One region of the Candidatus Nitrospira allomarina genome, then DNA from elsewhere that is predicted to be linked to it. Evidence: riboswitches for the same ligand, from Rfam matches in the RefSeq annotation. Region 1 holds a riboswitch; each other region holds the start of a gene.

Region 1 (5,266 bases):
CCCCATTCTTCATCATGATAGGAAATGAAGTAGGGCTTTGTTCCCACCCATCCACAACGGATAGGTTCTTGAGCCTGCAAGCGTGGGGTGCGTCCCATGGAAAAATTCTTGCCTTTTCGGAAGACAGGTGCGTCTGAATCTTCTCTATTAGCTAGAAGATGAAAGAAATGTGAGCATGTGGTGTATGGGCAAGGCTACGAATTTCTGCCCATCCTGTCAACGATATGAGGGATCACATGGATTATGACTGAGCGGTTGTCCGTTTGTCGGATTTTGGAATGCCATGATACAGTATCTTTGTACCTTCACAGAGGAGGGAAATCATGCATTCATGGATTTTACAACGACTGACCAGGTCTATTCGATCAAGAAAGTTGGGCTTATCCGTCTGCATGTGGGGAATCGGGTTGTGGGTATTGATGAATGGTTCGGACGTCATCGCTCAAGCACCCAATGTTCCCTGGGAATGCTCCGAATACACTGGTGAGGCTCAAACCCGATGTATGCATGTGTTGCTGGAGCTTCAACAAAATCACATTACTAAGTTAGAAGCACAACTCAATGCCCAGGAGAGGACTGTGCAAGACCTCAAAAAGAAGGTGGACCGTCAGGAATCGTTCGCCTCTCGTGACGCTCGGGTTTATAAACCAGCCCCGCGATACTCACGGTCTCCTTATGTTCCCCCCTATGCCTACGCGCCATTGCGGCCATTCGGAATCTATCTTCAGCCTCCCTGGACCGCTTCACAATATTATGGATTTGGTTCGGGATATTGGGGACAGCCAGGCCTGTCATTTAATTTCCGATATGGCAGAGGCCATAGGCATAAACATTAATCGGTCTCGACTTTTCCGTTTTGTGTCTAGGGCTTGTGTTATTTCAGAGGGGGTGGGTTTTCGATCAATCTCTTATTCACCAAACTGTCCCTTCTGCACATGGCGAGTGGTGGCACTTCCCAATCCACATTATGGAGTAACGCGTCCCATTTTGCTCTTGCAACATTGGATTTGGGATTATCCAGTCCCTCTTCTTCTGATGCGTCGACTCAATGAAACCGAGCCGGTGTGAATCGGCAAAGATTCACGAGGGATCGCGATGCACGGTCTCCGGGGAAAAGGCCTGGGTACACACCGCGATATACTCAGCTCCCTCAGGGCCAGGGGTGCTGTATCGGACCCATTCATTGCGATAGGCGATGACCGCCTGACCGGCATTCACCTCAATCACCCCTTCTTTGGTTTCCACCCGTAATTGACCGGACAGGACGAGCGTATATTCATCGAATTCCGGTGTCTGGCCGGGCTCTTCCCATCCGGAAGGACTTTGCATTCGCGCTATGCTGATCTGGTCTGTGCCGCTATTGACCCGTCCGATAAATTCATCGATGAGTTTGGGTTTATTCCCTGCAGGTTTAATTCTTGTGGGTTGCTCGATCAGTTTAGCCATACTGTTTGATTGACCTCCTGTTCGTGAATTGAAGGGCGCATGGACCGGGGACCTTCCTCCGTCTAAAATTTTTCCCAGGTTTAATGGCCTGTCATTGGCCTCATTTTTGTTGCACGCTTGAGTGGTTGATATCGTACTTCCCATAAATTTGCCATATGTCCAACGAAACTTCTGTACCCTGGACGAACCAATACAATGATAGGCCGCCCCGGATGGAGAAAACAATGTGAAGTCGTTGGATTTCTATATCAAAAGATGAATTCGCAAAATCACTAACTACCCAATATTTCATCACAAGAAAAACTTTTGAAGTCATTTTACAGGTCAAAACCAAACAGTCCTGGCAGCAAGGAAAAGGGCGGGGTCGCACTTGGAATCGACTATTGTAGACAATTGAAATCTGTCTTTGGATGGAAGGAATTTGTTGGAGTAGGTGTGCCGCGTGGGGGCGCGGCACGAATGAAAATACTAATGGGTGGTTGCCGGATTTTTTCTTAAGGGGGGAAGTAATTTTCCGTGCTATATTCGTGTGCGGTGGCCGTTTGGATGTCCTAACTGTTATTACCCGCCATCTGTGCAGGGACATTCGGTTCTTGACCCCGATTGAAGTCCTTTCTGATATTCCGGACCGGACACCTCATTTTTGAATTTCCCGAAATGCCCATCCGCGACGGCCTACAGTTTTGTTTCTTGACACCCCTAATTTCTCGGATAATTTTTACTCATGCCCGCCATCCAGGGAATGGTGAAGGGTGTGAGAGTCATCTCGTTCGTCTTTGTCTTTTAACATTTCGAGAGTCTTTGCCAGGACCTGCCTGAGAACCCTTCGTGAAATGGGCCTGAACGGTTCTGTTTCCCGTGAGTGTTAATGAACATGTTGCAGTCCCGGTACAGCTGCCGGACCATCCTGAAAATGTCCAACCATTTCTTGGGTTAGGGGTCAAGGTCACGACAGTTTGATTTGGGTAGTTGGTTGAGCAACTTCGTCGTGGGCAATTAATTCCGTCAGGAGTCGAAAGGACGGATCCACTACCGCTGACGAACACTTCCAGTTGGGCCATTACCTGGGGAGTAGTGAACTGCAGGGGGGCCGACCATGCGGATACATTGCCGTTGGCATCCCGAGCCCTCACGGTATAGAAATAGGAAATACCCGGACTGATGGTTTTATCCACAAAGCCAGTGGTGGTGGGTTGCCCGATGACTACATTATTCCGAGCCACATCATATCCCGTCACGCCGACATTATCAGTTGAAGCTGTCCATGAAAAGGCCACTTGGGTGCCTGATGTTGAAGTCAACGTGAGGTTTTGGGGTACCGACGGCGAGATCATATCTTGTGGTGGGACGAGTGGGACCGATACGGAAAGTGGACTTGACGATGCGGATACATTCCCGCCGGCATCCCGGGCTTTGACGGTATAGAGGTAAGTCATGCCCGGACTAATCGTTTTATCCACAAAGGCATTGGTGGTAGATTGCCCGATGGTCACATTGTTCCGGGCCACATCATATCCGGTTACGCCGACATTGTCGGTTGAAGCTGTCCATGAAAAGGCCACTTGGGTGCCTGATGTTGAAGTCAACGTGAGATTTCCAGGGGTTGTCGGTGTAATGATATCGGGAATTTTCACACTCACTTCTTCCGAGGGTAGACTTTCGTTGTTTGTCTGATCATATGCCGTGACTGTAAAATAATAGGTCATTCCCTGCGACAAGTTCTGAAAAACAAAGGAAGGGTTGAGTCCGATATTTTTTGTGGTGTTATAGGACCCCTGGGATGTTCCCATGTACACATTGTATCCCTTTAAATCCGGTTCCGGACTTGCGTCCCAGGTTAGTTGGACCGAAGATGCTGAGAAGGCCGGGCTGCTGAATAATCCGATGAACAGGAATGCAAGGCCTGCAACAGTTCTGGTGGCGAAATTCCAGGGGATCATAGGGCGGACCATAGTCGACTCCTTGTGGTATTCGGACCGAAGTCCTCATCCTCTCCTCCCCCTGCGAATGACGCCTTCCCTCGGTGGCCGGACGATCAGGCTTGGGGACCTGACTCCTGGTTTTGCGACCCTACTTCACAATAGGTGTGCCGTTTCGGGAAGAGGATTTCATGAATTGGCGGACTTTCTTTTGCCGTCTGTTGCTCTGGTTTGTACCCTAGACCTCCAAACGGTCTGCCGAACTATATCGGACCTGTAAAGAAAAACTTTAGGGGTAGCAGCGATAGGGAAGTACAAAAAACTTTTGAGAGAAAAATCTTTAAACCAACTGGAGGAAATTGTGTTTGATGCAAAAATATGAAGCTCTGTGAATGAAGGTGCGATCTCCAGAAGAAAATTGCCTTTTTTTTTCTTTCGGCTGCTAGAGAAATGTTGGATCCCCCAGGGAGAGAATTTCTCCTTCATACCTTCTGGTGGCAATCAGGTATCTCTATTGGCAAAGGAGGAAATACACTCGCACCAATGTTTGCATCCGGGCATCCTATCAAAGGAAAAGGCAGGCCTAGGTGATCGCTCTCTGCTAAATACCGGAATGAGTGCTACGGTTGAGGGAGGATGGATTCCCAATTTTCCATGTCGTGTTTCAAAGAGTAGAAAAAACTTCCGATATCCTCGAATTGGCCGCGTTTGACCTTCAAGGTAGGATAAGAAATCAGCAAAATTCGAGGTAGTCGGGGCAAGGGAGAGAATTTGTGAAGAATGGGCGGGAGGTTTTTTCAGATAAGGTGGGGGTAAGCCTGCTTGGTGTTTGTGAGAGGGTCTAACCTGCTGGTTTGTCCGTACGGCAGTTGCCTTCCGGTTATGATTGACCCGTCGTCTGAGGTTAAGGTCTCGCCTCGTCCTCCCGTGTGGTAATTTTTCAGACGTCCCTTCTTCAGGTTAGGTCCGGGGCCTTATGTCGTTACCATTCTTGTGTTTGTAATATTAGTGCTACTGAATTTCCCAGTCTGTGGAAGTGGCTCCGGGAAAGCCCGTGGATGTGATGGTCAAACCGTTCATCAGCCAAACCGCCACTCCTCCATTGCTGCGATTGCGCCAGATAATATCGGCTTTTCCGTCACCATTCACATCGTTTGCTCCCGACATCTGCCATGTCCGCGACACTGTCCCAGGAAAGCCGGAAGCGGCTATCGCCGTTCCATTCATGAGCCATATGGCGGTATTGCCGTCTGTAGCGTTGCGCCAGACGAGGTCAGCTTTGCCATCGCCATTGGCATCTCCAAGGGCTTGAATTTCCCAAACTGTCGGGGCGCTCCCTGGAAAGCCGGTGGACGTGATGGTCAAGCCGTTCATTAGCCAGATGGCCACTGTGCTGCTGGTGTCATGACGCCAAATGACATCGGCTTTCCCATCCCCATTCACATCGCCCACGCCCGCGATCTGCCACCCTAACGATACACCCGCCGGAAAACCTGTGGAAACAATCGCCGTTCCATTCATGAGCCATATGGCGGTGTGGCCATCAGTGGTGTTGCGCCAGAGGAGGTCGGCTTTGCCGTCACCGTCCATATCCTCGATGGCTTGGATATCCCAACTCGTGGCGACAGCGCCGAGAAAGCCTGTGGAAGTGATGGTCAAGCCGTCCATCAGCCAGATAACTACTGCGCCGCTGATGCTATTGCGCCAGACAAGGTCTGCCTTGGTGTCCCCATTTAGATCGCCCACTCCACTCATCGTCCAGTCCATGGGTAACTGGCCCAGGAGGCCCGAGGTCGCGATGCTTGTTCCATTGAGCAGCCATCCGGCCACCTCGCCGGTTTTTGTGTTTCGCCAAATCAGGTCGGCTTTGCCGTCCCCATTCAGATCGTGATTTTGGGGTG
Region 2 (5,266 bases), 2.2 Mb from region 1:
TCCGGGGACAATGCCATCCCCTGTCCCATGAGTGCCCCAAATATTAAGAAGACCATTAGCACCAACTCTCTCATCCATTTGGGCATTCCTTGTTTGGATCTCATTGTGAGTCTCCTTATCTAGCAGTGCACACGGAAAAACATGGACTCATCCTATCCACGAATATTTTCCATCTCGCCCCTTCGTCACGATGCTTGCCACAACAAAAAAGATCTCACCATCGGGAACATACGGAAAAAATTAAGGGATTTCTGGATCTATCAATTACAAATCTTTCCCGAGGTCTTCACCCCATGTTGTTTAAAGTGGATAGGAGGACTACCGCCACGGGGCGATCTCAAGAACTCACAAAAATGTTAGTCCGATAAATGGCGAAGGTCAAGAAGACAATCTCGAGAGAAATAAATGAATCAATCAAAAGTGCATTCCGTCTTACTAGATTATTCCTTGGATCGAAAGCATGATCGTATTACTGTTGAATTCAAAATTATTTATGTTTGAGCTTCTCTTCTCGAAAATATAATCTAAGCGAAAACCCAGCCATTTGACCGTACGGTATTCCGGTCCAATTCGGAATCGAAATTGATCATCAGTTCTATTCGTATTAAAGTTATCGTTGGCATAGTAAAAATTTCCTCTGAGGGCCAGACGTTCCGTAAACGACTGTCTCCCATAAACGTCAACGCCTATTCGTTTAAAGGTGGAGGTACCCTGAACCGCTGACTGATTAATATTCGAAAAGGGACGGATATTAAAACTCAACCGGGACGTGGGGTTCCAGGCCAAATTTCCTCGCATGTACCAGAAAGTCTGCTGCTCCGATCCTAGGCTTAAGCCCTTAGCAAGGAGGTTTTGACCACGAGTTGATTCTTCAGAGATAGGCGCGTGGTCAAAATTTAGTACCTGGTACCCTATATTGAATTCTCCCGAAAACTGGCGGGTAGGTGCCACGCTGAAGCCCGTAAACGCTCCGTAACCGAAACTATTTTGCTGCGTATTCGTATTATAATCATTGTTCACTATTCGAACGCCAAGAAGAGCCCGGGTTGAGGGGGTTACCCTTACAAACACACTCAGATTGGCACCAGCCCGGGTCCGGTCACGCGGGGCAGCCTGCCCATTGTTGGTGTAATTTAAATCATCGAAATTCGTGCGAAGACGGATACCAGCCTTTTGTCCCGTGAATTCAATCTGGCCTAAAAACTGATTCACATTCCATTTGGTAATATCCCTTTGTTGGGTATCCACTTCCGACCCTCTCGGATCAAACCCTTCTAAATGTCCTCCCTGTAAGTCTATGGCTAGACCACCCGGATAATTCAAACTGACGTGGCCAAGAGCATCTTGGGCCAAGGCATTATTTTCAGTAAATTTTGCGTAGAGAAATTGGGCAGCACGATAGTCAAGAAGGACAGAGTGCTTACCTCCGCCAAACGGCATGAACGCCTGAATTCCAGGCGCGACGGTCGTAAGAAAGTCACTTTTCGTATTTGTGTCTCTCTTAAACACATTGTCGGTATACACTTCCGATACGCCTAAAAACGGGCGGAGTAGGACCGGACCGGCTTTGATACCATCCCCTAAACCATTTCCCGTCATATATTCACGAAAAAGCCCCCCCCGATTCTGAATAGGCCGATGAGACCCGGTAAAATAAAATAGTCCCATATCAGAAAAAGATTGAGCCTGTCCCCCGACCGGGGAAAATATCTCACAGGCAACGAGAACAGTCAGAATAACAGCAAATGGCCGTTTCCGCTCACGCATTGTGGCAAATGGGGAAAGACGCACCGCTCTTATTTTTCGCCATACGGAATTAATCATTACATCTACCTTATTATCTTCAATTCGATGGAAGTGCGGGGGGGTGGAGTCAGAAGAATACTCTATAGTTTTGGGCATGACCAACTCTTAGATATGGTGCCCTCATCAGTCTGTTAAGTCAATTGCAAGATGAGTTCCCTGATGAGGGATGGACCCTACCATAGGAACCCGCACAAGAAACAGTCCTTCTGGCTTCAGTATAAGTGAAGTATAAGGTTTTTTTCGTAAACTGTTTTTCTAGATGGGGATGAATACCAAAATTACAAGATAAAGTCGATCAAGGTGGGGAAAACAAATAAAACTCTACCGGAAGACTTCAGTTTTAGTTAAAGGGATCATACAGGACTTCATGTAAATTTCTTGAGGTCAGTTACTAAAATCTCGACGGAGTGGGACTTGAGAAATGAGACTTCAGGTCATCGACCCTGTCCTCATATCCATTATTTAACGAACGCCGGAGAAGAATTCTTTATAAACAGGACATTTGCAGAACATCCTCGTTCTGCAAATGTCCTTAGAGGTAGGGAGACTTCATTATCACGGAGCCCGCTTCATAAATCCCGGGTGAAAACGGCTTACGACATTTCCGTTGATGCAACCCATCCAAATACAATCTATTTGTAACTATTTTTCCCAGAAAACGAATCTCAATAAACCTTTACATCCTTTGGAGGAGCAGGACGCGCATTAACGATAGGCAAGGTAACACTCACCTGATTTGAAAACGGGCTTTCAATTTTACGAGCCCGGTCGTAAGCTTTTACCGCAAAATAATAGGTTTGACCGGGAGTCAGGCTTGTCACCGTATAAATGGCCTGAGCTCCGACATCTTGAGTCTCCGAATAAGTGCCGCTTGAAGTCCCGTAGGCGACAATGAATCCACCATATTCTGCGGAAGGAGGATTCCAGGCTAGGGTGACTTCTCCCGCCAGTGCATTGGAGGAAAAAAGACAGAGAAAAAGAACAATGGTCCATAATGACCTAAATACGGATCGAAAGGAATGGGTATGGGTATGGGGGTAGGTAATTTGAGAGAAACCTTGATCGTGTGACATACGAGATCTCCTTTATGCATGTGAATCATGCCGAGCGAAGCCACTCCGCTCATGTCAAGGAGACTCTGTGGCTTGCCTGGCAACCTGGCAACCCTATCTCAAACTCCGAGACGTAGGCCCATAGCTTTGCGTCCCACCCTTTCAGATGGTTTGCTTTTTTTCAGGATACAACCGTTTTTAATTCTGGATGTTTCATCGGAATCTTTGCCAGATCCTTGAATCCTGGGAAAGAAAATTTCCTATTTCTCAAGAATTCATGAAGACTGCCAAACCTTAATTACAATAAAACAAGAATAGTCGTAGAAAAATGAACCCATGATTCATGAATTAATCTTACGATTAAACAGACGCAATGTGTTAACGAACATCTAATCTGAAGGTCCTACATCTGAAGCACAGGAAACCTGGGCAATCCCCCAAAGCCCCCTTGTCAGGAAAATCGGCCTCACATAAGTCGTTCCCTATGGAATCAGTAAAGTAACCCAAGCTCTCTGCTCAGGAGGCCAACACGGGCGTACGATTTCTAATATCAACAGGTCTGTTTATGTTTTCCCCGTGATTTAATCAATATAAAGTTTGCGTGCGAGGCAAACGCTCTTAAAGAGATTGCAGAGGATCACTGCTAACGCATCATTGTGATCAGAAGTGGCATCAAGTATTCAACCGGAGGAGGCGCGCTCTACCGCATCGATGAGTTTCAAACGCCCTATATTCTTCTTTTCAACTTTTTGATGAGGGAGTGCAGATAATGCTTTAAAACCTAGGGAATGGCTAAATTCATTGCAATAAAGGTAGTTTCTTACCATCCAACTAATTGCGAAAACACAAGATAGATCCAGGCGGCACCAAAGATATAGGTGATTTCTTTTTCACCAATCCGTTCATAGAACAGACGATATCCCAAAATCGGCACAATGGCTAAGATCAGGGCAGAAAAAAAATGCCCAACCACATCGCCTATGATGGCCCCAATCTCGGAATGCCCAGGTACCGCAAGGAAGATGCTACCCGCAAGCATTGCTGCCCACCACCATTTCACATTGGCCGTCAGCATATCCATGCCTACATATAAGGGAAAAGGTTTGTCATCACCAGATCATGCCTTCCAATTGGACTAATCTCAACAAATGGCTCGAAATAATTTGACCGCCTTAAAACCATGCACTCGGAAACAATAACTTTCCATTAGGAAAAGCCAGATTCCAGCATCGGGGTGACAACTAAGACAACGACCAGTGCTTTTAATTCCAAACCATCCCTTAAACTCCATTTCTGTATGTTGGGTAAAACAACAGGTTGGAAATTTCATTTAAACCTTGCCTAATGTTGAATTTTCCAATTGATCGAAGTACTACCCGGAAAGCCAATCGACATGACAGTAAGCCCATTCATCATCCACACCGCCACCGTACCCGTCTGCTTGTTACGCCAAATTATATCTGCGCGCCCATCCCCATTGACATCACTGGTGCTAGCAATCTCCCATCCCTGAGGCACCACGCCAAAAAACCCAGGAGAACTGAGAGTCACCCCATTCATCAACCAAATTGCAACCTCCCCGTTACTCGTTTTACGCCAAACCAAATCCCCCATCCCGTCATCATTTACATCACCCACCCCTGCAATTTGCCAATCCGTGGAGACCCCTCCGGTGAAACCAATTGACAGGACCGTGAGTCCTTGCATTAGCCACACTTCCACTACGCCGGTCAGGTTATTCCGCCATATAAGATCCGCTTTTCCATCGGCATTCATATCTCCCGTTCCCGCTATTTGCCACTCCAACGGTACGGCGCCCAAATGGCCGGAAGAAGCAATCGTGGAGCCGCTCATTAACCAAATCGTCACTTCCCCACTACTTGTGTTGCGCCAAACGAGGTCCGCCCTCCCGTCGCCGTTGACATCACCCACACTCGCGATTTGCCAATCCACAGAGACGCTACCTGGAAAACCCACCGACATGACAGTGAGACCATTCATCAGCCACACCGCAACCGTTCCTGTATCGCTGTGACGCCAGATAACATCTGCTTTCCCATCCTCATTGACATCTCCAGTACCGGCAACCTGCCACTTCGACGACACCACCCCCAATAAACCGGAGGAAGCAATCGTAGAACCGTTCATCAACCAAATCGCGACAGCCCACGTGCTCGTGTTGCGCCAAACGAGGTCTGCCTTCTCGTCACCATTAACATCATTCCGAGTTGGGAAACTCACGCCAGCCTCAAATATCCATCCTAAATCTTGCAACAGAGGTTGAGCTAACCCGAGATCATGAATCGCCCTTCCGGAAGCTATTCCTGGCTCCATAAGCTGATCAGGCTTAATCGTATTCGTGAAATGAGACACCGATGAACCTAATTGAGCCGGGTTTGGAGCATACA
Region 3 (5,266 bases), 170 kb from region 1:
GAACCCATGACACCTTCTGTTATTCTGGGACAACATACCGCACATTCCCTTCATCTTGAAAGGCTACATCCTGCATCATATGGTGTTTGAAAGTACGGAGAATATATGAAAAAATGACCGAGGAAGCGAATGGTCCATCCACTGTCCGGAGTTGTCACCCATCCGCCATCAGCCTTAGGGTTGGCATACCCTTGCCACTTCCATATTTGGAGAAGGAATTTATATGATAATAGAACCTCATAACTTGTCTAGAAGAACCCTGTTAAAGCGGGGTATGGGCCTCTTCGGCTTGTTAGCTGGAGGCTTTATTAGCTCATCCAGCCTTGCAGAAATTCTCAAGGAACCAACTCCACGTCAATCCCTGGGGCCATTTTTCCCCGACGAGGGAGACCCGATAGATGCCATTCGCGAAAATCACGGGATCGGCATTCCCATAAGTCAGGCGAACGATCAGGATCTCACGTTTGTCAAAGGCCGCAGGGGAAAAGCCAAGGGACAGGTCATCTATCTGAGAGGAAAAGTCCTGAGCGCAAAAACCGGAAAGGCGATTCCTCGCACTGCGATCATCATGTGGAGTGCTTCAGCCTCCGGCCGGTATAACCACAAAGAGGATGACAGTATGTTGAAATTTCCCCATCCCACGACCGGAGAAATCATTCACCGCACCTACGACGGATATTTTCAATACTGGGGACGAGCAGTCACCAATGAGCAGGGAGACTATTGGTTCAAAACCATTGTTCCCGGCTTTTACCCCATTGACCTGGAAGCCGGACTGTACCGCCCTTCCCACCTGCACTTTCAACTGTTCCCTCCAGAGCATCCGAAACTGGTCACACAGCTCTATTTCCGGGGCGACCAAATCCCCAATAATGAACTGAACCAGAAATTACTGCCAATGGATGTGGTCATTCTGGATGCCGGGCTCACCACAATCGATTTAGAAAGGGTAATTGTGGACTATGCACCGGATGCATCGGGAGAGGTATCAGATGGCTTGATCGGTCACTACGATTTTCTGGTGCCAGACTAGAAGAACCAGGGTTTTTCTGAAATGGCTTTTTAGCGCAAGACCGGCTAGATCCGGTCGGGAAAGTTAGAAATAATTCCATCAACCCCCAATCCCTTCATCCGTGCAATTTCCTCAGGCTCGTCAATTGTATAGACAAACACCTTGATATCTTTCGCCTGAAGCGCCTGCACCAGCGCAGGCGTCACAACATTCAACGCCAATCCCGCATGAGTTGCTTGAGCTTCGATGGCAAAGGCCGTTGAATGTATGGGCGCGTCCTCGATTAGCGCCAACGTGAGAGCATCTCCCATTAATCTTCTCACCGTCAGCAATTCCTCATGAAAAAACGAGGCATAAATCACTGTCCCATGAAAGTCAGTTGCCTCCACTTTCGCACAAACATCCGCGGCGATTCCCTTCACTTTCAGCTCAATCATGGCACCGGCCCGTCCACTGAGACAGACGAGGGCTTCTTCCAGAAGAGGAACCCTCTCGTCCCCTCCCACATCCAATTCCCGAAGTACGCTTCGCGATAACTCCTCAATTTTTCCCTCCCCGTTTGTCGTCCGGTCAACCGAATCATCATGAAGGAGCACCAGGGCTCCATCTCCCGATCGCCGGATATCAAACTCGACCATATCGACACCATATTTGATCGCGAGCTCCAGAGCAGCCAGCGTATTCTCAGGCGCATGGCCCGACGCACCTCGATGTCCGATCCGAAGAGGCATTCGAATGTGATCCCTTTCTTGGGTCATAAGCGGATCATTTGGAGGTGTTGAAGGAACTGTATCCCGCAGCTTGCTGAGCTATGACCATGGAAGTGCCCATGCTGAAATTGACGCTGTCCCCACCAACCCACCATGCCACCTTTTTACACTTTCGTTACTAGTATGATCCATACTTATCTCCTATCTACTTTCTTAGTTTGATCATCTGTATCAGTTTGTAATGACATTACCAGCTCCTGGTGAAAATCGTTTCAGAACTTGGACAGTAAATTGGACTGGCGGGGCGCTTATTTCAGTTTCGCCGCGAGTCATACCTTTCATCTTAATGGATTTCTCCGCACCGACAACTGAGAAATTTGGCCAAAAAAAGGCAAAAACCTCAAACAAGTGTATGCCGAACTTTCTGGCGATCCTTCGCTTAACCTTAACTTAAATGAACTTGTATTAGGATCTGCGATGATTTGGAAAGGGTTTTTGAATCATGCCGATAAAGGTACCAGAAAATCGACAAAGGAAACCTCGTCTGAAAAGATGAGGGCGCAAAGTTACCGGCCTAAGGGGTGAAATGCTTTATGGCAGCGGGATTGCCGAAAAGTTCGAGAAAACGCATGGTAACATCTACCATATGTCTTTTCTTCTGCCCGTAGCCAGCGTTCCTGGCGCGCCTGTCGAGCATCCTTTCCCCTTTTGGCTTTCTCAAATGAATCCAGGACTTTGCGCCGAGGAAAGTTCACGGCCGTCTTCTCATTCGCCCGGGACATTCGGCCGGTGGAGCACGATGCATAAGGGGAGCGGTTCGTGCAAGTCAGCAATGATATTTTCGCAACTGGGTTTTCTCCTATTTCTTTGGCGCATGTGTCGATTCGAACGCATGCCATTTCACAAGCGCCACCTCCCTCTGTCGCTGCGACCGAAACCGAGGACGAACTTCGCTTACTTCGACAACACGTTCTCTCTTTGAGGAGAGCTTTGAACTCCTTTAAGAATCCCTTTCCGTTAATCCACCGGGCACGAGTAGGCGGCGAACAAGCTCAGGCAGCCACCACAAGTTCTTCCGCCGACCTGGGGTTGGGGTCCACGCCTGCCACCGCAACAATCCGCCAATCGACGGAAGAAGTGAATACCACCCCGACCTCTTTTTCTCCCTTTGGCCCCACATTTACCGGTAGTTCAACCAGTACGGCTACTCTCAGTGGTGTGTATGATGGCGATAATGGCAACGATACTTTAACGTTTCAGGTCACCAATGGGGGCATTGTAGGAGTTTCTCCCGTCCTTGGCCTTGAGGTACGCAATAGCCAAGCGCAGTTGGTGGAAACCATTAGCCTGACTCTCTACCAACCCGATGATCCCTACACGTTGCAAAATGGGCTGGTGCTTAGCCTGGGATCAGGATCCCTCACTCAAAATGATACATTTACGGTAGCCGTCTCGAATTCGGTGGGAAGTGCGGTGAATCCCGACAAGCCTTTTAATGGAACGAGAAACGACAATCCCAACCTGGAGGAAGGGCTTGGGGTGTCTCCCGGCTCATTTCAGGTGAACGGGACGACCATTGATGTTTTTGCCGACGACACCATCAACACGGTGCTAACCCGGATCAATCAGTCGGCTGCCGGAGTAACGGCGACGTTTGACAGTGACAACGAGACGGTCGTCCTGACTCACAACACCCTAGGAGCCTCCCCGACCATTGCGCTGGGAAGTGATACGTCGGGATTTCTGGCTGCAACCAAACTCACCGGATCTTCCTCGGTTCAGGGACAAGATGAAATACCGGACGAAGAAAAACCGTTAGGGACCCTCTCCCAGTTTTCCTCGGTGCAAACAGGGTCGGTCTTACTCAATGGTGTCGCGATTTCAATCGATGTGCTTTCAGATTCTTTACAGGATGTGTTGACCAGGATCACCGCCTCTGCCGCAGGCGTCACCGCTACGTTGAATGCATCTGGGCAGCGGATCATCCTCACTTCCCAGGATGCGAACCAATCCCTGGAGGTCAACAGCAACGGCACAGGATTTTTTGCCGCGGTTGGCATTTCTGAAGGTACCTACGATCCAACCGTGGGAACCACAGCTTTCATTAAATCCCGACAAGGACTCTCCCCTTTCCAAGCCAAAGAAATAGCCGACACCCTTCAAAAGGTCGCCAATTCCATCAACACCATTTTTCAAATTCAAAAAGATAAAAAAGTACTTGGACCCTCCTTCGCCAATATTCAATCAAACCTTAAAACCGCCGTCTCCGATTCCTTCCATTCGGAAGGCCCACGTTTTAAAAGTCAGGCCGGGATTAACTTCAACTTTGGAAAAGGTGCCAAACAAGTGCTTGAGTTGTCGTTGTCTGGATTCTCCAGGAAGCTTCTCGTGGCCAAGCTAGAACGAAATCCGTCGTTGGCTAATGATCTCCTATTTGGCCGTTCATCATCCAATAAAAAGGGACTCGTCGATAACCTTCTTGCGGTAGCGACCCAGACGGCCAAAGACCTTAATGCCAAACTGGGCTCAACGGGTGTTTTTGTGAATGTGCTCGTCTAAAATTATAGTGAATTCTTCCTCGTGGAGGGCAAGAAGGAATAAGAGACTCGTTGCCCTCTCCCATCGCTGTGCTTTCCGGGTGTATAATGAAGTGTGAGGCTTAGGCTTTGGTCTTTGAGATGATCTAGAGTAATCAAGGACGAAAACAACGAGAAGGCAAACTCTAAAATCCGGCAACAACGATGGGAGCAACAGAAAAATGATTGTGGGAAAAATCTCTTGTGTGTTTAAGCCACATATTGGAGGGACGGTCCTTTTTTTATGATGAGCATGGCTTTGATTGTGCCTTTTACGTCAGCAGCAACTCCTACATTTCGAATTATCCTTAACACTTTTTCCCCGTATTATTCCCCAAAATTTGTTGAAGTTGCCGCCGGCACTCCAATTTCGTGGGAAAATCCAACGGCCGATATTCATTCCATTACCCACGATGGGTGTATAAGCGGTGGCCGATGTAAGTTTGATTCCGGACCTATTGGGCCCAATCGAACTTTCACGGTCAATCATTTATCTCCAGGTTATTATCCCTACCACTGTTTATTTCATCCCATCATGCGAGGAACCTTAGTGGTGCTAGAATCCACTAGCCCCAGAGAAACCTGATCCGGCGTTTTTCGCCAATTATGCTTTGAATTTTTCCCGCGCCTGCGATTCTTTTTTGACCGTGTTCATACCAATGTGTCACCCCTCGGTTAGCAACTATAAATAATAGATGGTTCTTCTGGAATTAGCCGTGAGTAAGGATAATACCGAGGGCGACCACAACACCGCCCCCCATGGCTGCCAGACTGTAAGGACGATCTTCCCGTTCGGCTAAGGGCAGAAGATGCGTGGCTCCCACATACACAAACGCCCCGGCTGAAATCGCCAGCATCGCGCCCAGGACGGTCTCATTGATCTGATGGATCATGGGAATGGCCAACAATGTTCCAATCGGTGTGGTCAGGGCCGCAGCCAGAAAGGCAAACAGCCATGACTTTTGTGG
Region 4 (5,266 bases), 1.4 Mb from region 1:
GGGTTGAACAATGACGGAATACATACTGCCACTTCCCCCGCTGGCATTGCCGCCGAGAGTGATCGTCCCGGCGGGAAAGGGCCGAGCATAGAGGCGGAGGGTCGCATCCGAGGTCACCAGATTCTTGCCCGTATCGGTAAAGCTGTTCAACCACGACGGTTTTGGCGTGAGCCGCACGTCATAGGCCACCGAGACGGACACCGGTTGATTCACCGTAAAGCGGAGGAAGGCCGCCGTTGTGGCGGCTTTATCATTATTGGCCGTTTGAATATAGGCCGCGCCCTGCACACTCGTGGGAACCGTGGTAAACGTATAGGCGCGGTCGCGATACACCGTCCCTCCCACGCGAAGACCGGCGGCGGACACGCCATACGCTGACCCATTGGCAACGATCAGGCTGGTAATCGCTAATGGGCCCGTGGTTGGATTATCGACAGTGGTAGTAACTGGCGCTGAGGGTTGAATAATGACGGAATACATGCTGCCGCTCCCAACCCCGGCGTTACCCCCGAGAGTGATCGTCCCGGCCGGAAAGGCCCGAGCATAGAGGTGAAGGGTCGTATCCGAGGTCACCAGATTCTTGCCCGTATCGGTAAAGCTGTTCAACCATGACGGTTTCGGCGTGAGCCGCACGTCATAGGCCACCGTGACGGACACGGGTTGATTCACCGTAAAGCGGAGGAAGGCCGCCGTTGTGGCCGCTTTATCATTATTCGCCGTTTGAATATACGCCGCGCCCTGTACACTCGTGGGGACCGTGGTAAACGTATAGGCGCGGTCACGATACACCGTCCCCCCGGCGCGAAGACCGGCGGCGGACACGCCATACGCCGACCCAGTAGCGACGGTCAGGTTGGTAATCGCTAATGAGCCCGTGGTTGGATTGGTTGTGGAAATAGTTGTTGGCGGCGTAGTTGGATTGGCGACGGTTCCGGTAACCGGAGCTGAGCTTGTGGTATTGCCTGCCGCATCGCGGGCAATCGCGGTCAATGTATATTGACCGGAAACCAATCCAGTCGTGTCCCATATTTGCGAGAAAGGGAGTGTCGTATCCTCCGCCCCCAGATTGCTCCCATTGAGTCGGAATTGTACACCCACCACTCCAGTATTATCTGTGGCGATGGCCGATACGGTAACGGTGCCACTCAGGGACGTCCCATTTTGGATGCCACTCAAGGCTACCGTGGGAGGCGTGATATCGGGAGCGGGGCCCTCCGCTGGTTGAACGATAACGGAATACATACTGCCACTCCCCCCACCGGCATTACCCCCGAGAGTGATCGTCCCGGCGGGGAAAGCCCGAGCATAGAGGCGGAAGGTCGTATCCGAGGTCACCAGATTCTTGCCCGTATCGGTAAAGCTGCTCAACCACGACGGTTTTGGCGTGAGCCGCACGTCATAAGCTACCGTGACGGACACTGGTTGATTCACCGTAAAGCGGAGGAAAGCCGCTGCCGTGGCCGCTTTATCATTATTAGCCGTTTGGATATAGGCCGCGCCCTGCACACTCGTAGGGACCGTGGTAAAGGTATAGGCGCGGTCGCGATACACCGTCCCCCCCGGCTTGGAGGCCGACGGCGGCCACCAGGTACGTGGCTCCACTGGCAACGGTCAGATTCGAAATACTGAGCGAGGAGGACGGCGGCGGACTCGAGGAACCGGAAGAGGGGGAGGACGGTGCGATATATTTTTTCACCTCGGGGGAGGGAAGACTTTCATTGCCCGAGGCATCGAAAGCCGTAACCGTAAAATAGTGCGTTTTGTCCGTGGGTAAGTTGGTATATTGATGGGTCGTGATCTTCCCGACCGTCGTGGGAACCCCATAAACCCCGGGGTTGGTTCCTCGATAGATCCGATATCCCGCTAAATTGGCCTCTTGATTGGCGGTCCATTGGAGGGTAGCCGAATCACTGGTGGCGGCTTGTGCCCCCTGCGGGAGAAAAAGGAGGCAACTGCCAAGCATACACCACGCTAGACACCTTTTTAGACGACTCGCCGCACGACCATCGGACATGGGATACCTCCTTCGCACACATACAGAGGCCCCATTCCCGCACGTCTCTCTTTCTTCGGTAACCCGGCTATCAGAAATTCTGACCCGTGGCTTTGCGTCCCCACTTCACAATGGGTTTGCTTTTATCGGAAAGAGGCCACTAGTTTACGTTGTGTTATGCCATCTTCGTTCGAATGATCCAAACTCGCTTTTGAGTGAGGAGACACGTGACCAATTACTTCACGGGCTTTTATCGGTGGATCCCCAAAAGCCTTTAGGCATCAACCAGGCAGGGAAGGTTGGAGAATTCTTCTGGCACTTGGCGTCCAATCATGATCGTTCTTGAACGGCACGTTTGCCAGGTCTTCTTCCTTCTCCTTGAGACGTGCGCAAGGCGTGAAGGCTCAAAGCTTACTTGACGAGGCCCTCTGGTTTGGAATACGAAAAGATCCATTCGCGAAGCTTTCCTTCACCGAAAGCCCAGACGACATCGCATCCCCTTCCAGGACCCACCTGGGATGCAGGGTTTCTCCAGCATGGAGCCCTCATGGCAGGCAAGCCTGATTCCAAGAGCTTTAAAAGATCACCCCAGCGACGTTCTACACCTGAAGAAGATAAGCCATAATCATTGGGTGGAACGATTTTGTAGAGGAATCGACCATACGGGCTTACCCGCCGTCCAAATAGGCCCGGGCAAGACCAAGCCTTTTACATTTTGACATCCACGAGCAAGGCGATGGCCTTACGGATTTGCTCACGCGCACCAAGAAGGACGAGGACATCACCTGGCTCCAGAATCGTTTCGTGAGAAGGATTGGATTGCGTCACGCCATCCCGTGTAATCGCAATCACCGAAGCGCCTGTCCGTCCATGGATATGCAACTGCGTCAATGGTTTCCCCAACGCGGGAGAATCGTTTTCCACCCGACAGGTATCGACTTGCACATCAGCCAATGTCCCAGCACGCAGATGGTGTGCTAACTCAGGGAGCTCCCCTCTCCGGAGTAGGAGATACCCTTCCCGACGAATTTGTTCAACTTTATCTTGAATCCTGTTCTTCGGCGTCTGATAGGTACGCAGAACCAAGGCAAAAATTTCAATTGATGTTTCGAATTCTTCCGGCACGACATCATTGGCTCCTAGTTCTTGAAGGTCCTGCAATTCCTTTAAATATCGTGTTCGTACGACAATATGAAGATTGGGATTCAGTTGTCGTGCTTGTTGAACAATTCGGCGCGCGCCAAAAGGGTCAGAGGTAGCCACCACGAGTACTCGCGCCAATAAGATGCCGGCTTGAGTCAACACTCTGGGATTCGTCCCATCCCCATAGAGCATGGTGCCCCGTCCCTTTTTTTGATCAGCCTGCACGACATCAGGATTGACGTCCAGCACCACAAATGGAATCTCCATATCACTTAAAACCCTGGCAAGATTCCGGCCATTTAAGCCATAACCCACGATAATGACATGGTCTTTGACTTTAATCTTGATACTTTGCCGCACATTGACCTGACGTCGAGGGAACCAATGTTTTAGGCGGTCAAGAGCCTCAGTTCGTCTAGCCAGGCGGGGAGCCCATTGAATCAAAAATGGCGTAATTGTCATGGACAACACCGATACTGCAAGAAATATATTATAGGCATGGGTATTCAATAATCCTTCTCCCTGCCCCACCCGGGCCAGGATAAAGGCAAACTCTCCCACCTGCGCTAATGCCACCCCCGTTAATAATGCAGTAGAAACGGGAACTCCAGCAAGGAATACCGCTCCGGTTCCTGTGAGGAACTTGCCTAACACGACAAGCACCAATAATCCCATCACCAAAATGGGAAATTCCGCGATGACCGAGGGATTCATTAACATCCCCACTGAGACAAAAAATAAACTATTAAAACTATCCCGAAAAGGAATGACTTCGGCCAGTGCCTGATGACTATATTCCGATTCAGAAATCACTAGCCCCGCGATAAATGCGCCTAGAGCCAATGACAATCCCGCGAGGGAAGTCAACCAAGCCGTTCCCAGCCCCAATACAATAATCGACAGGAGAAATAACTCTCGACTTCGAGTCCCCACAATAAGATGAAGAACATGAGGGACAAGAACCCGAGCAGCCAACACGATCAACCCCACAACCAAAACGGATTTCACGAGCGTTTCGACAATGACCCCGGTCTCCCCTTGGGAACCCGTTCCCAGTACCGGAGTCAGTAAAATCATAGCCACAACGGCTAGATCCTGAAAAATAAGAATCGCCATGGTCGCTTGCCCATGCAACGCATCCATTTCTCCTCGATCTCCCAGAATCTTAAGGACAATGGCGGTGCTGCTCAACGACAACAACAGTCCCCAGAAAACCGATTCTTCCCATGATCGACCCAGAAACCAACCCCCAAGTGCTACAACACTCAGCATACTTAAAATTTGCAGGGGACCTCCAACCCATAAGAGCCTTCTGGAAGCCCGTATTCGCGAAAGAGAAGTTTCCAAGCCTATGGTAAATAGCAACAATACCACACCGATTTCGGCGAGAGTTTCGACTTGGTGTAGATCGGAAATGAGGTTCAGGCCGTAAGGCCCCACTAAGGTGCCAGAAACTAAAAATCCCGCAACTGCCGGTAGCCGGAGTTTTTGAAAAACAAAAACAACCAGAACAGAAATAGAAAAAATAATGAGGACATCCCGTAGGATGTGGACTTCACTCATCTTTTGGGGGTGCGGCTCTGGGCAATGACTCCCATGCAGGGTATTTCCAGCAATATACGAGAACAGGATAAAGGAGACGGGGATGATCTCAAGAACCCATCATCCCTCGGATTGAGAATAATGTCCACTCTGCGCTGCGCCCCACTCAACGGACATGGGCCAATGCTAGTTCCGGTAAGATCGTAAGAAGAATCGAGATGGGTCCTTCCAGGCCCATCCCGATTAGTCGAGAAGATCAAGAGACGTTCACAAGCGGTCTGAAGAGGAAAAATCCTGAAAGAGCCAGGGGGCCTCCTGAGCCCTGCGTTTTTCATAAGCGGCAATTGCAGATTCGTGTTGAAGCGTGAGCCCTATTCCGTCTAATCCCTTTAACAAACAATCCTTGCGAAATGGATCCAATGCGAACGAATACGTTTCCCCTTCAGGAAGGGTGACCACCTGCTGAGCCAAGTCGACTGTGATGTGATATTGGTCGGTATGGGCTACCCGGTCAAATAAGGTTTGGATGTGTTCTCCTGGAAGCTCGACGGGAAGAATTCCATTCTGGAAACAATTATTGTAGAAAAT

Evidence for each region. A riboswitch is a leader RNA that binds a small molecule or an ion and turns the genes downstream of it on or off. The one in region 1 is predicted to bind cyclic di-GMP.
Region 2: linked by a shared signal. The riboswitch ahead of PP769_RS08995 (fibronectin type III domain-containing protein) and the one ahead of PP769_RS18595 (fibronectin type III domain-containing protein) in region 1 are both predicted to bind cyclic di-GMP.
Region 3: linked by a shared signal. The riboswitch ahead of PP769_RS17920 (hypothetical protein) and the one ahead of PP769_RS18595 (fibronectin type III domain-containing protein) in region 1 are both predicted to bind cyclic di-GMP.
Region 4: linked by a shared signal. The riboswitch ahead of PP769_RS04975 (fibronectin type III domain-containing protein) and the one ahead of PP769_RS18595 (fibronectin type III domain-containing protein) in region 1 are both predicted to bind cyclic di-GMP.

What each region holds. Positions count from the first base shown of each region.
Region 1 is NZ_CP116967.1:4,263,069-4,268,334, reverse strand. Features, by position in the region: gene PP769_RS18610 (DUF488 family protein, N3 subclade) at 1-98, opposite strand, end outside; gene PP769_RS18605 (hypothetical protein) at 324-836, shown strand; gene PP769_RS18600 (cupin domain-containing protein) at 1,081-1,446, opposite strand; gene PP769_RS18595 (fibronectin type III domain-containing protein) at 2,208-3,398, opposite strand; cyclic di-GMP riboswitch class I at 3,466-3,547, opposite strand; gene PP769_RS18590 (Ig-like domain-containing protein) at 4,377-5,266, opposite strand, start outside.
Region 2 is NZ_CP116967.1:2,033,479-2,038,744, reverse strand. Features, by position in the region: gene PP769_RS09005 (hypothetical protein) at 1-104, opposite strand, end outside; gene PP769_RS09000 (outer membrane beta-barrel protein) at 436-1,824, opposite strand; gene PP769_RS08995 (fibronectin type III domain-containing protein) at 2,472-2,879, opposite strand; cyclic di-GMP riboswitch class I at 2,955-3,044, opposite strand; gene PP769_RS08990 (hypothetical protein) at 3,679-3,933, opposite strand; gene PP769_RS08985 (FG-GAP-like repeat-containing protein) at 4,200-5,266, opposite strand, start outside.
Region 3 is NZ_CP116967.1:4,091,483-4,096,748, forward strand. Features, by position in the region: gene PP769_RS17910 (dioxygenase family protein) at 224-1,033, shown strand; gene PP769_RS17915 (glycerophosphodiester phosphodiesterase) at 1,078-1,770, opposite strand; cyclic di-GMP riboswitch class I at 2,246-2,335, shown strand; gene PP769_RS17920 (hypothetical protein) at 2,542-4,281, shown strand; gene PP769_RS17925 (ZIP family metal transporter) at 5,009-5,266, opposite strand, start outside.
Region 4 is NZ_CP116967.1:1,136,824-1,142,089, reverse strand. Features, by position in the region: gene PP769_RS04980 (Ig-like domain-containing protein) at 1-1,551, opposite strand, end outside; gene PP769_RS04975 (fibronectin type III domain-containing protein) at 1,475-2,014, opposite strand; cyclic di-GMP riboswitch class I at 2,069-2,145, opposite strand; gene PP769_RS04970 (monovalent cation:proton antiporter family protein) at 2,702-4,699, opposite strand; gene leuD (3-isopropylmalate dehydratase small subunit) at 4,946-5,266, opposite strand, start outside.